Regions from separate parts of the Shinella sp. HZN7 genome, predicted to be linked through region 2. Evidence: predicted binding sites of a transcription regulator. Region 2 holds the regulator's gene; the other holds the start of a gene.
The links. Region 2 encodes PhoB, which activates phosphate uptake and scavenging genes when phosphate is short. Its sites were predicted from a motif close to TGTCATNNANCTGTCAT; they were not measured.

Region 1 (7,398 bases), on a different replicon from region 2:
GCCGAGGGCGAAACCGGCCAGCAGCAGCAGGAAGAGTTCGCCCCAGACGATGGCGAAGACCGCTCGTCGCGGGGCGCCAAAGGCCCTGAGCGCCCCGATCTGCCGCCGGCGGGCGCCGACATGCATGACCGTGACGAGCAGGATGGCGGCGACGACGATCGCCTGCGTGGCGATGGCGATCGCAAGCAGCAGGCTGCGGGCATCGCCGAGCGTCGCATAGAGGCGGGTCAGCACCTCGGCGGGGAACACGGCGAGTGTCGTCTCGCCGCGATATTCCTGGCGCAGGCGGTAGGCGTCGCCCATGGTCTTCGGCTTGACGAGGACGGCGGGGATGCCGGGCGTTTCGGCATCGAAGTGTTCGTCGAGCGCCGCGTCCGCCTCGATATGGACCGCGTGGTCGTGGTCCTCCGCCGCCGCGCCGTCAGGCGCTTCGTCGCCATGGTCGTGCGCGTGTTCGGCCTCCGCGCCCATGCCGTGCAGTCGCCAGACGGCCCGGATCGGCACGAGGATCGCCCGGTCCCAGGCGGTGCCGGTCGGCGCCATGCGGCCGCGTACCGTATAGGCGAGTTCGACATGGGTATGGCCGCCGGTATCGGCCGCGCCGTGCATCGGCTTGATCTGTGCCCCGAGGCGCATCGGCACGTCGGCGCCTATCACCGCCTCGCCGAGGCGGGCGAAGATAGCCCCTTCCGCAAGCGTCGGTGACAGGGCGGCAACCAGCGCCGTCGTCGTGCCGACGACCGGGCGACCGTCGGCGGAATCGCCGAAGCCGACGGGGGCGGCGAAGGAAACGCGCGGGTCCCGCGCGAGCTTTTCCAGCACGGCGCCGGACATCAGGGGCAGGGGGGATGGCTGGAGGAAGACGGCCGACAGGGCAAGCTGCGTCTCGCTGCCGGCGGCGCCGACGACGAGGTCGAACTTTTCCGCCGCCCGTGCGCTGCCGAGCCGCACCGCCCGCTCCTGCAGCGTGACGGCGACGCTGAGCGCGACGGACAGCGCGATCAGCACGATGACGGCGAGCGCGCCGCCCTTGAACCGGTGAAGATCGGCGAGGATGAAGCCCATCATGCCGCTTCCGCCTTGCCGGCATCCTCGACGATACGGCCGCCGTCGAGGGCGATATGCCGGCCGATGCGCTCCACCAGGGCGGGATCATGGGTCACGACGAGCAGCGTGGCACCCTCCGCGCGGGCAAGCCGCACGATGAGGTCGGCCACCTCGCCGCCGATGCGACGGTCGAGGCTCGCCGTCGGTTCGTCGGCGACGATCACGCCCGGTTTCGACAGCAGCGCCCGCGCCACCGCCACGCGCTGCATCTCGCCGCGCGACAGCGTCTCGATGGGCTGGCCGGGGCGGGCAATGCCGGTGATTTCGAGCAGGTGGAGGGCGCGTTCGCGCTCGGCCGGCTTCAGGCGGCGGGCGAGCCGCACCGGCAGCACGACGTTCTCGTAGGCCGAAAGGCCGGGGAAAAGGTGGAAATCCTGCATCACCAGGCCGATATGGGCGGCGCGGAAGGCATCGCGCCGGCCGGTGGGCAGGCGGGTGATCTCCGTTTCTCCCCAGGAAACGGATCCCTGCATTGCGGGCTCCAGCCCGGTGACGACATTGACCAGCGTGCTCTTGCCCGAGCCTGAGGCACCCGTGATCGCAAGGCCGCCGCCTGCGGCAAGATGCAGTTTGTCGATGGAGAGCACCGGCGTGTCGAGGCCCGGAAAGCGCATCTCCAGGCCGGCAATATCGAGCGCGAGCATCGTCAGACCGTGTCGAAGGTGGCGCCGCGCAGGCGCAACTGGCTGACGAAGCCGGTTTCAGGATCGACCCACGACCCGTATTCCAGCACACCTTGGGCCTCGATCGGCGCATTGTACTGCACGAAGGTCTGCTTTTCGGCGAGGTAGACGACGAGGATATTGTCCGGCCAGTCGGCATCCGAGGAGCAGAAGGGGCAGAGCGACATCGGGATTTCTGTGAGCACGAAGAAGTTCGCCTCCGCCTTCAGCGGCGGCGCCATGAACCCCTTCACGGCGACGTCCTGCCCGTTCAGCCGCTTCACCTTGTCGGAGAATTCGAGGCCGAGCACGCCGAAGCTCTTGTAGAGTTCGCTGAAGCCCAGCGTCTCGCCGGCCAGGGCCGGGCGGGAAAGGGCGAGGGTGGGCAAGGCCGCCAGCGCGCAAAGCAGCCGGCGCCTCTCGAACGATACGCGGTCCGTCTGCGTCATGGCCGGGCCTCCTTCTTTGTCGGCAGGAGCGTGGACAGGCGGCGCGGGCCGCCTGTCCAGCAAGGTCTGGTGTCAGTCCTTCGGCACGCCGAGCGCGAAGGCATCGGCCAGCACGCGGTAGACGTCGCTCTGTTCCATGTAGCCGCGGAACCCTTCGGAGCCGGGGCCGACGGCCTGCAGCACGACGTCGTCGACGGCATGCACACCCGTGTCGTCTTCCTTCGGGATATTGCCTTCCACGAAGACTGCACCGGGCACGTCCTTGTAGGCCTCGTTGGCGACATATTCCTTCGTCTCGTTCTGCACGGCCGGCACGAACGGACCGTCCAGCTTCGGGCGGAAGGTCTCGTAGTGGTCCGGGCCGTTGTTGGCGGCCAGGAACAGGCGGCGCGAGACGTCGATGCGATCCGGATAGCCGTCGCCGTCCTTGTCCTCGTAATTCGGGAAGCCGGCATTGTCGTAGGTGCCGACCTTTTCGCGCATCACGTCGCCCGGCTTCTCGTCGTCGACCGTGCCGATGATGGCGACGCCGTGCGTGTGGTCGCCCGTCACGACGATCAGCGTGTCCGGGTTCTTCTCGGCGAATTCACGGGCAACGCCGATGGCCTTGTCGAACTCGATCGTCTCGACGAGCGCGCGATCCCAGTCGAGCGGGTGGCTCATCTTGTCGACCGACGCGGCTTCCACCATCAGGAAGAAGCCTTCCGGGTTCTTCGAGAGCTTGTCGAGCGCGGCCCTGGTCATGTCGACGAGGCCGGGCTGGTTCGGGAACTTGTCGACGGTGCCTTTCTTGAGGAAGTCGCGGTCGAGCGTCACGTCCATGTTGCCGGTGTGGAACAGGCCGAGCAGCCGCTCCTGGTTCGATCCGGCGGCCGCGGCGAGCTCGGCCTTGTCTGTCGCGATTGCATAATCGGCATTACGGAACTCGGCGATATAGTCCTTGTCGTCCTTGCGCTTGGAGCCCGGCACGTCCTTGGACAGGAAGTAGGCCGAGCCGCCGCCGAGCAGGACGTCCGGCTTGACGTCGAGCATCATGCCGACGATCTCGGCCTTGTCGGCGCGCTTGCGCGTATGGGCGACGAGCGCTGCGGGCGTCGCGTCCTGGAGTTCCGAGGTGGAGACGATGCCGATGGACTTCCTGGTGTTCCGGCGCAGTGCCTCGGCAATGGTCTCGACCTTCGGGTCGTCGAGGCTTGCAGGCGTGCGGTCGGCATAGACGCCGAGCGCGTTGACGCGCGACTTGTGGCCGGTCATGTAGGCCGACATGGTATTGGCGCTGTCCGTGGCGATCGAATGGGTGGAGGACGTGCCGATGAAGGCGACCGGCGGGATGTCGTCCATCGCCAGGCGGCCGTTCGCCTTGCCCTCGGTCATGCCCTTGGACATGATGCGCGCGCCGGTGCGGTGGGCGACGGACAGGCCGTCGGCGATCAGGAAGATGATGTTCTTCGCCTTCGGCTGGGCGGCGGTCTCGTAGACGTCCCAGTTGACCGACTGCGTTTCGCTGCCGGCGGACACCTCGACCGTGTAGTCGCCGGCCGTGCCGATCGTCAGGCCGCGCAGGATGAGCGCCGAACCCAGCACCTCGTCCTCGGCGCCCTTCTCTTCCGCGACGAATTCGGCGGGCTTGCCGAAGACCTCCGCATAGTCCTTGCCGTTGACCGTGATCTTCACGTCTTCCGGCTTCACGACCGCATCGAACTCGACCTTGAAGTCGAACGGCGAGCCGACGAGGATCGTGGCGCGATCGATGGGATAGACGGTTGCGGCGTTGGCGGCGCCGGCGAGAATCGTTGCCGATGCCAGGGCGAGGATGAGTTTACGCATGGGAGGGCCTCTCTTGAGCGGTGCGTTACCTCCCTGCGCATAGAAAGCCTGCATGACAGGCGTATTACACCGCGATGACCATGCTGTGACCGTCGCGTATGACGCGCCTCAATCGATCGACGGGTGGAGGACGGGCCGGTAGCCGGAACGAAGCGCCGCGACCGTCGAGGGCGGCGTCAGCAGGGCGTCGGCGCTGTCGAGGCGTCGCGGCGGGGCGTAGCCATCGGCGGTCCAGCGATGGGCGAGGCCGGCGCGAAGGGTGAAGGCGTGCCCCTCGGCCGCCACGACCGCCCCGTCGGGAAGCGCCGCCAGAGGTCCGGCGATCGGGTGGAGGCGCTTGCGCCGGCCTTCCAGGCGTTCGCCGTGCAGGACGGCATCCATCGTGCCGGCGGAGGGCGGCGGCTCGTCCTTCGCCAATGCCCAGCAGGCCTGGAAGCGCTGCGCGGCCTCCCGGCGGCAGAAGAAGCAGGGCCGGTGGCCGGCGGCCAGCGCGACCGCCTCGTCGAGGAAGAACAATTCGGTCCAACTCCGTCCCCCCATCACCTCCCGCCGGCGGCCCTGGAAGTCGCGGAGGCAGATCAGCCAGGCCCTGGACGCCCAGCGTTTCGAAAGCAGCGTCTTCGTCGCCGGGTCATGGATGATGCCACGATTGCCGGTAAACAGGCCACGCTGCGGAAGCGCGACGATCTCGCCGAAGGGCGTGACGCGATTTTGAAGGGGCATGGCACTCCACCCGGATCAAACGACAGTGCGCCATCCTATCCCCAGGCATCGGCGCCGTCTCCCTTTCAAAGAGGGCCGGTTGGTAGTCGCCCGTATCGTCTTACTGGATGATATCGTCGATCTTATATTGATGGCATCGCTATCACATATGCGAGGTTGCCATCATGCCGGCGGTTACAATCCGCAACCTTTCCGAGGCGACGCATCGTGCCTTGAAAGTCCGCGCGGCGCAGCATGGGCGCAGCACGGAGGCGGAGATGCGCGACATTCTCGAGGCCGCGGTCCGCCCGCAAGCGCGGCTGCGGCTGGGCAGCGCGCTGGCCGAGCGCAGCCGCAGCCTCGGCCTGACGAACGAGGATTTCGCCGCGCTCGATGAGGCCCGCGACACGCTGCCGGCAACGACGATGGGCTTCGAATGATCATTCTCGATACGAGTGTCGTCTCCGAGGCCATGAAGCCCATCCCCGACGATGCCGTGCGTTCCTGGCTGGACGAGCAGGCCGTCGAAACGCTTTTCCTCACCAGCGTGACGGTCGCGGAATTGATGTTCGGCATCGGTGCCCTGCCGGCGGGCAAGCGCCGAGAAAAACTTTCCGCCGCGCTGGATGGATTGATGACGGTGATACCCGCCGCATCGAAGGCACTGGTATCGCGGGTTGCAACGTCGTGATGCGATAGGAACATCAGTTTTCCGACGCCCGCATCAGCGGATCGTCCTGGATCGACTCGGCCAGGAAATCCAGCACCGCCCGCACGCGCAGCGGCACGTTGCGGCGGGAGGGATAGACCACGTTGATCGGCAGCCGTGTCGGCCGGAAGTCGGGCATGACGTGGACGAGGGCACCGCTCTCGATATCGGGCAGGGCAAGGATGTGGGAGAGGATGGACAGCCCCGCACCGGCGAGCGTCGCCCGGTGCACCGCGACGGCACCATCGGCGATCAGGCGCGGCGTGATGCGCACGGGAATGTCGTGTGCGCCATCGGAAAATGACCAGATGCGGTTGTCTCCCGCCCGCTGATAACAGATGCAATCATGGGAAACGAGGTCGTCCGGCACGGCGGGCAGACCGTGCCGGCCGAGATAGGCGGGCGCCGCGACGAGGAAGGCGGTCGTCCAGCCGAGCCGGCGGAAGATCAGGCTGTTGTCCGAGACGGGGCCGAGGCGCACTTCGAGGTCAATCCCGTCCTGCACGAGATCCGAGCCCTCCTCCTTGAACAGCAGTTCAAGCGACAGGCCCGGATAGCGGGTAAGGAATGCCGCCATCCTGTCGCTGAGAAATAGTCCGAGCGGCGCAGGTACGGAGAGCCTCACCTTGCCGGCCGCGCCCCCGGCCTCCTGGCCGAGGTCGCCGAGTTCCTCGACGGCCTCCAGGACCCGCCGGGCCATGGGGATCATGCGCTCCCCCTCTGCGGTCAGGGCCAGCGCATTGGTCGTGCGATGGAGCAGTCGCGCATTGAGCCGGGCCTCCAGGGCGGAAATCTGCCGCGAGACGGCTGGCTGCGTCAGGTCGAGGTCCAGGGCCGCGGCGGAAAACGACGAGGTCTCCGCCACGCGCAGAAATGTCCGCAGTGCCGAGACGATATCCATGGCCCTCATACAATTCGACATAAGCCTTATGCGCGGAGCTTATGCCGTTTCGGCTTTACAGTCCAGCAATTAAGGATACTAAATATCCATAAGGATAAGTTATATCCTTAATTAACGGAGACGGACATGACCCAGCGACTGAACTATGCCCAGCGTTCCCCGGAGTTCTTCAGGAAGATCTCCGAACTCAGCATGGCGCTGAAAGACAGCGTCATCGAACAGAAGATCCGTGATCTCGTGAACCTGCGCGCATCGCAGATCAACGGCTGCGCCTTCTGCGTGGACATGCATGTGAAGGAAGCGAGGATCCATGGCGAGAGCGAACTGCGCCTCCACCATGTGGCCATCTGGCGCGAGTCGAACCTTTTCATCCCCCGTGAGCGTGCGGCCCTCGCCTGGACGGAGGCGCTGACCCGGATGCCGGAAGGCGGCATTCCCGACGAACTCTACGAGCGGGTGCGCGGCCAGCTTTCCGAGAAGGAGATCTCGGACCTGACCTTCTCGATCATGACGATCAATGCCTGGAACCGCGTCAGCGTCGCGTTCAAGTCCGTGCCGGGATCGGCCGACAAGCTCTACGGCCTCGACAAGGCCGGCCTCGATTAACCGCAGTCACCACCAGAACCGCGGCGCGGGTCGCGCCGCGAAGGGAGAGGCAGCGCTTCCCCCCCGTTCGAACACATGGAGCCCGCAACATGACCAGGTCGTTCCTCCTTGCCGCTATGCTCGCGGCAACGTTTCTCACAGCCGCCTCCGGTGCGTCCATGGCCGGCGAAACCTCGAAGGTGACGCTCGTCTACGAGCACGAACTTCCCAATGTCCCCGGCAAAAGCATTCGCGGCGTGCTCGTCGAATACAGGCCCGGCGGCTTTTCCGAGGGGCACACCCATCTTTCCTCGGCATTCATCTATGCGACCGTTCTGGAAGGCGCGATCCGAAGCCAGGTCAATGACGGTCCGGTCAAGGTCTATCGCGCCGGGCAAAACTTCTCCGAAATGCCGGGCGACCGGCACGGCGTGAGCGCGAATGACAGCCAGACGG
Region 2 (7,398 bases):
CGCCGAACGCCGCTTCCGCCTCTACGGCATGGCCGCGATCGCCTTCGGCCTCCTCTTCCTGTTCCTTCTGCTGTTCTCGGTGGTCTCCAAGGGCTACACCGCCTTCCAGCAGTCGATGATCACCATCCCGGTGGAGTTCTCGGAGCAGATCATCGACAAGGACAACGAACGCGCGACCAACCCGCAGAAGCTGGTTTCGGCCAATTATCCGGTCGTCGCCCGCGATGCGCTGGCCAGGGTGCTGGGCGTTGCCGCGGACGACCGCGCCGCCATGCGCGAGGTCAACGGCATGATCTCGGACAGCGTCCGCGTCCAGCTCCGCAACCTCGTCACCGCCAACCCCGCGATCATCGGCACCACGCAGCCGGTGACCTTCCTTGCGCACGGTGACCTCGATTCGGCCTTCAAGGGCCAGATCAACCTCGACGTGCCGGAAAAGGACCGCAAGATCTCCGACAGGCAGATCGGCTGGATGAACCAGCTCGCCGAAAGCGGTGCGCTTTCCAAGCACTTCAACACCGGCCTCTTCGTCAACGGCGCATCGAGCCGTCCGGAAGCCGCCGGCGTCGGCGTCGCGCTCATCGGCTCGCTCTACATGATGCTGATCGTGCTCGTGCTGTCCTTGCCGATCGGCGTGGCCGCCTCGATCTACCTGGAAGAGTTCGCCCCGAAGAACCGCTTCACCGACCTCATCGAGGTGAACATCAACAACCTCGCCGCCGTGCCGTCCATCGTCTACGGCCTCCTGGGCCTTGCCGTCTTCGTCAACTTTGCGGGCTTCCCGCGCTCGGCGGCCCTGGTCGGCGGCCTGGTGCTGACCCTCATGACGCTGCCGACGATCATCATCGCGACCCGCGCTGCCCTGAAAGCCGTGCCGCCGTCGATCCGTTCGGCCGCCCTCGGCCTTGGCGCATCGAAGATGCAGACGGTGTTCCACCATGTCCTGCCGCTCGCCATGCCCGGCATCCTGACGGGCACGATCATCGGCCTTGCACATGCGCTCGGCGAAACCGCGCCGCTGCTCCTCATCGGCATGGTCGCCTTCGTCGCCGACGTTCCGGCAACGCCGATGGATCCGGCAACGGCCCTTCCGGTGCAGATCTACATGTGGGCGAACGAGGCCGAGCGCGCCTTCGTGGAGCGCACCTCGGGAGCCATCATCGTGCTCCTCATCTTCCTCATCCTCATGAATGTTGGTGCAATCCTGTTGCGCCGCCGTTTCGAACGGCGCTGGTAGAAGGACCGATCATATGAACATGATGTCAGAAGCAGCAGTCGAGAAAGCGCTGGACAAGAAAATGAACGACATTTCCTACAAGATGATCGGCAAGGACGTCTCGGTTTATTACGGCGAGAAGCGCGCCCTTTACGACGTCAACCTCAATGTGCGCGAAAACACCGTGACGGCGCTCATCGGTCCGTCCGGCTGCGGCAAGTCGACGTTCCTGCGCACGCTGAACCGCATGAACGACACGATCGACGGCTGCCGCGTCACCGGCCGCATCACGCTCGACACGGACGATATCTACGATCCGGCGATCGACGTCGTGGAACTGCGCGCCCGCGTCGGCATGGTGTTCCAGAAGCCGAACCCGTTCCCCAAGTCGATCTACGAGAACGTCGCCTACGGTCCGCGCATTCATGGCCTTGCCAAGGCGAAGGCCGACATGGACGCCATCGTCGAGCAGAGCCTTCAGAAGGCCGGCCTCTGGAACGAGGTGAAGGATCGCCTGCAGGAGGGCGGTACCGGCCTTTCCGGCGGCCAGCAGCAGCGCCTGTGCATCGCTCGAGCCGTCGCCGTCAGCCCGGAGGTCATCCTGATGGACGAGCCCTGTTCGGCGCTCGACCCGATCGCGACCGCCAAGGTCGAGGAGCTGATCCACGAGCTGCGCGCCAACTTCACCATCGTAATCGTGACGCACTCGATGCAGCAGGCGGCCCGCGTCTCGCAGCGCACCGCCATGTTCCACCTCGGCAACCTCGTCGAGGAGAACGACACCGACAAGATGTTCACCAACCCGGATGACCAGCGCACGCAGGACTACATCATGGGCCGCTTCGGCTGACGGCTGTCGCCGAATCCGTGAAAACCCGCGCGCATTAAGGACAGAACCATGTCATCGACCCATATTGTCTCGATTTACGACGAAGAACTGAAATATCTCTCCCGCCGCATCTCCGAAATGGGCGGTACGGCCGAGCAGATGGTGGCGGACTCGGTCCGCGCCCTCGTCACGACGGATGCGGCTCTGGCCCAGAAGGTCATTTCCGAGGACGTCATCCTCGACAATGCCGAGCGCCAGATCAACGACAAGGCGATCGTCACCATCGCCAAGCGCCAGCCGATGGCCGCGGACCTGCGCGAGATCATGGGCGCGATCCGCATCGCGGCCGAGCTGGAGCGCGTCGGCGACCTCGGCAAGAACACTGCCAAGCGCGTCATCGCCGTGCAGAGCTCGGGCATGCCCCGCAAGCTTGCCCGCGGTCTCGAACACCTCGCCGAACTCGCGCTGATGCAGCTCAAGGAAGTGCTCGACGTCTATGCCACCCGATCGGTGGACAAGGCCAAGGCGATCCGCGAACGTGACGACGAGATCGACGCGATCTACACCTCGCTGTTCCGCGAACTTCTCACCTACATGATGGAAGACCCGCGCAACATCACGCCCTGCACGCACCTCCTGTTCTGCGCCAAGAACATCGAGCGCATCGGCGACCACGCGACCAACATCGCCGAGACCATCTACTACATGGCGACCGGATCGCAGCCGGAGGGCGAACGCCCGAAGGACGACACTTCGACCTCCGTCGTCGCGGCCGGCCTCGCCGACGCGTCCGAGTAAAGAGAGCAGGTTCAACTCCATGGTGCCCAGAATTGCCGTCGTGGAAGACGAGGAGGCCCTCAGCGTCCTCCTGCGCTACAATCTGGAAGCGGAAGGTTTCGAGGTCGATACGATCCTGAACGGTGACGAGGCCGAGATGCGTTTGCAGGAGCGCATGCCTGACCTCCTCATCCTCGACTGGATGCTTCCAGGCGTTTCCGGCATCGAACTGTGCCGGCGCCTGCGCCAGCGCCCGGAAACCGAACGCCTGCCGATCATCATGCTGACGGCGCGCGGCGAGGAGAGCGAGCGCGTGCGCGGCCTTGCCACCGGCGCGGACGATTATGTCGTGAAACCCTTTTCGACGCCGGAACTCGTCGCCCGCGTGCGGGCGATGCTGCGCCGGGCCAAGCCCGAGGTCGTCTCGACGGTGCTGCGCTGCGGCGATATCGAGCTCGACCGCGAGACGCACCGCGTCCACCGCCGCACCCGCGAGGTCCGCCTCGGCCCGACGGAATTCCGCCTCCTGGAGTTCCTGATGACCTCGCCCGGCCGCGTCTTCTCGCGCTCGCAGCTTCTCGATGGCGTCTGGGGCCATGATATCTATGTCGATGAGCGGACCGTCGACGTGCATGTCGGCCGCCTGCGCAAGGCGCTCAACTTCGCCAACATGCAGGATGTCATCCGCACGGTGCGCGGCGCCGGCTATTCGCTGGAGGCCTGAGCGAACGGGTTTCCTCCCAAGGACGGAAATGGGCCCTCAGGGGCCTGTTTGCGTTTTGGGATGCGAACGCCCCTCATCCCGCTGCCGCGACCTTCTCCCCGCAAGCGGGGAGAAGGGGATGGGGCGAGGCCTCGCTCCCTCGCTTCCCAGTAAGTTTCTGGAAACCGGATCGGCATACCCCTTCGCCCCGCTTGCGGGGAGAAGGTGCCGGCAGGCGGATGAGGGGCGCTCGCCTCACAAACGAAAACGGACCCTCTCGGGCCCGCATCGCATGTCCTGCCGTGGAAAAGATTACCGCATCCGCCGCCGCTCGGCCGAGGGCTGGTAGGCGAGGCGCTGGTGGTAGGTGCAGTAGGGGGAATTGTCGGGGGATTCGTTGCCGCAGAAGTGGAAGTCGTCGTTGAGCGGATCGCCGATCGGCCATTTGCAGGTGCGCTCGGTGAGCTGGGTCAGCTCCAGCCGGCGCGACATCGGCACGACCACGCTGTTGCCGTTGGCCGGAACCGGAAGGGTCTCGGCCTGCATTTCGAAATCGACGTCGATCTCTTCCTTGGGAAGCGTGTTGTCGGCCGGCCGGGCGACGGGCCGGGCAGCGACGGGACGGGCCGCGAAATTCGACGGGCGCGGCGTCGCCGGCGCCGGACGCTTCGGGCGTGCCGCGGTCTGGGTGCCGCCGGCCTTGGCGCGGCCGGGCAGGTTCAGCCGGTGCACCTTGCCGATGACGGCGTTGCGGCTGACGCCGCCGAGCTGCGCCGCGATCTGGCTCGCGCTCAAGCCCTCGCTCCAGAGCTTCTTGAGTTTCTCGACGCGCTCGTCTGTCCAGTTCATGTTTTCGTCTCCGCTCGGCGTCCAGGATGCAGGAATCCCTCGTCGTGCTCCGGACGGGTCCGGAACCTGAACGCCCTAACTCTTTTGGTGACTAGTTCCGCCGCATGCAGTCTAGTAATTGGTCCTTAACCTAGAGACCGGTGGACTCTGTGACAAGAGTCGCCGGAATCCGGGCGAATCGATTTCGGAGTTTTCCCCAACTTGCTGGTCAGGTGTGACTCGATAGCGACACCTTCCGCGTGCGCCGTGAATCCTCACCTTGCGGGATGTTCAGCGCCATTTCGGGTGCGATTTTGTTGACATCCCAAGATGAAATGCCGATAGTGCGGCATGCCGCCGAAAGGCGGCTTTTGGTTTTTCTGAAGCCCGGAAAAGTCAAGCCGCATTCCTGTTTTTCCGCATCTCTTTTCGGAGGATCCGCGCATGGCCGATGTCGCGCCGCTCTATGAAACCTACATGCGTGCGCCGCTCAGGTTCACGCGCGGGGAGGGCGTGTGGCTGATCGCCGAAGATGGCGAGCGATATCTCGATTTTGCCGCCGGCGTCGCCGTCAATTCGCTGGGCCATGCGCATCCCCATCTCGTCGCCGCGCTGAAGGACCAGGCCGACAAGGTCTGGCACCTGTCGAACCTCTACGAGGTCCCGGGCCAGGAAAGCCTCGGCCGCCGGCTGACGGAGGCCACCTTCGCCGACAAGGTGTTCTTCACCAATTCGGGCGCCGAGGCGCTGGAATGCGCGATCAAGACGGCCCGGCGCTACCATTTCGCCAAGGGCCATCCCGGCAAGTTCCACATCATCACCTTCGAAGGCGCCTTCCACGGCCGCACGATCGCGACGATCGCCGCCGGCGGGCAGGAGAAGTATATCGAGGGCTTCGGCCCCAAGGCGCCGGGCTTCCTCAAGGTTCCCTTCGGCGATATCACGGCCGTCAAGGATGCGATCACCGAGGAAACGGCCGGCATCCTGATCGAGCCGGTGCAGGGCGAGGGCGGGCTGCGTCCGGTGTCGAAGGAGTTCATGCAGGAGCTGCGCCAGCTCTGCGACGAATACGGCCTGCTGCTCATCCTCGACGAAGTGCAGACAGGCGTCGGCCGCACGGGACGCCTCTTCGCCCATGAATGGGCCGGGGTCACGCCTGACATCATGGCGATCGCCAAGGGGATCGGCGGCGGCTTCCCGCTCGGCGCCTGCCTTGCCACGAACGAGGCGGCGGCCGGCATGGTCGCCGGCACGCACGGCTCGACCTATGGCGGCAACCCGCTCGCCATGGCCGTCGGCAATGCCGTGCTCGACGTGGTGCTGGAGGACGGCTTCCTTGAGCATGTGCGCGATGTCGCGCTCGTTTTCCGCCAGGGCCTTGCCGCGCTGAAGGATCGTTTCCCCGACATCATCGAGGATATTCGCGGCGAGGGCCTGATGCTCGGCATCAAGGCGAAGATCCCGGTCGCCGACCTCCTGAAGGGCGTGCGGGCGGAAAACCTGCTGGCCGTGCCGGCGGGCGACAACGTGCTGCGGCTGCTGCCGCCGCTGACCGTGACCGCGGAAGAGGCACGCGAGGGGCTTGCCCGCATCGAGCGCGCCGCGGAAAAACTCACGGCCGCCAAGGCCGCGTAAGCAGCGAACGGACAGACAGGACACATCATGGCCAAGCATTTTCTCGACCTTTCCGCCGTTTCGGAAAGCGATCTCCGCGTCATCATGGACGATGCGCACACGCGCAAGGCCGCCAGCAAGGCCGGCACCGAAGCCAGGCCGCTCGCCGGCAAGATGCTCGCGATGATCTTCGAGAAGCCCTCCACGCGAACCCGCGTCTCCTTCGATGTCGGCATGCGCCAGCTCGGCGGCGAGACGCTGTTCCTGTCGGGCACGGAAATGCAGCTCGGCCGCGCCGAGACGATCGGCGACACGGCCAGGGTCCTCTCGCGCTATGTCGATGCCATCATGATCCGCACGACGGACCATGCCCGCCTGCTGGAGCTTGCCGAACACGCCACCGTGCCCGTCATCAACGCGCTGACGGACCTTACCCATCCCTGCCAGATCATGGCCGACATCATGACCTTCGAGGAGCATCGCGGTTCCACGAAGGGCAAGACCTTCGCCTGGACGGGCGACGGCAACAATGTGCTGCATTCCTTCGTCGAGGGCTCCGCCCGCTTCGGCTATACGATGAAGATGGCCGTGCCGATGGGCTCGGAGCCCGACGACAAGATCCTGAACTGGGCGCGCGACAATGGCGGCAACATCCTGCTCGGCCATGATCCGGACGCCATCGTCGACGGCGTCGATCTCGTCGTCACCGATACCTGGGTCTCGATGAACCAGGAGCACCGCGCCCGCGGCCACAACATCTTCCAGCCCTACCAGGTCAACAGGCAATTGATGGCGCGCGCCGACAAGGATGCGCTCTTCATGCACTGCCTGCCCGCCCATCGCGGCGAGGAAGTGACCGACGAGGTGATCGACGGCCCGCAGTCCGTGGTCTTCGACGAGGCGGAGAACCGCCTCCATGCGCAGAAGTCGATCCTGGCCTGGTGCTTCGGCGTCGTCTGACGCCGCCTTGAAAAACGCCGTCGCCGGCACGATCTAGGGGCCATCACGGAGCGCCATACGGCGCTTTTTCTGGCGCATGCCCGCCCGGTATGGAATGATCGGGAAAGAGCGAGCGCAATATCACGGTAGAACGCCTGTCGGAAGCAGGCCGGGCCCACGGCCTCGGCGGCGCCGAAGCGTGCAAGGAGCAGAATGATGATGATGGCGGAAAATGCCCTGAAACTCGGCGAACCCGGCTTTGCCGGCGATGATCATGTCCTGCCGTTCCAGGTGGAGGGTCTCGACGTGCGCGGTCGCGCCGTGCAGCTCGGCCCGATGCTCGACGGCATTCTCGGCCGGCACGATTATCCCGCGCCCGTCGCCCGGCTGCTGGCCGAGGCGATCACGCTCACCGTGCTGCTCGGCACCTCGCTGAAATTCGAGGGCAAGCTGATCGTCCAGACCAAGGGCGACGGCCCCGTCGACCTGCTG

Region 1: the regulator PhoB is predicted to act here: its motif matches at 4,098-4,114, upstream of shn_RS28265 (alkaline phosphatase).

Annotation. Positions count from the first base shown of each region.
Region 1 covers NZ_CP015739.1:225,772-233,169, forward strand. The annotation lists gene shn_RS28250 (FtsX-like permease family protein) at 1-1,068, opposite strand, end outside; gene shn_RS28255 (ABC transporter ATP-binding protein) at 1,065-1,751, opposite strand; gene shn_RS28260 (hypothetical protein) at 1,754-2,218, opposite strand; gene shn_RS28265 (alkaline phosphatase) at 2,291-4,045, opposite strand; gene shn_RS28270 (hypothetical protein) at 4,154-4,768, opposite strand; gene shn_RS28275 (hypothetical protein) at 4,933-5,187, shown strand; partial or broken gene shn_RS28280 (PIN domain-containing protein) at 5,184-5,384, shown strand; gene shn_RS28285 (LysR family transcriptional regulator) at 5,452-6,357, opposite strand; gene shn_RS28290 (carboxymuconolactone decarboxylase family protein) at 6,484-6,963, shown strand; gene shn_RS28295 (cupin domain-containing protein) at 7,053-7,398, shown strand, end outside.
Region 2 covers NZ_CP015736.1:111,490-118,887, forward strand. The annotation lists gene pstA (phosphate ABC transporter permease PstA) at 1-1,237, shown strand, start outside; gene pstB (phosphate ABC transporter ATP-binding protein PstB) at 1,251-2,066, shown strand; gene phoU (phosphate signaling complex protein PhoU) at 2,115-2,843, shown strand; gene phoB (phosphate regulon transcriptional regulator PhoB) at 2,863-3,546, shown strand; gene shn_RS00555 (GcrA family cell cycle regulator) at 3,838-4,374, opposite strand; gene shn_RS00560 (aspartate aminotransferase family protein) at 4,798-5,988, shown strand; gene argF (ornithine carbamoyltransferase) at 6,016-6,927, shown strand; gene shn_RS00570 (Hsp33 family molecular chaperone) at 7,129-7,398, shown strand, end outside.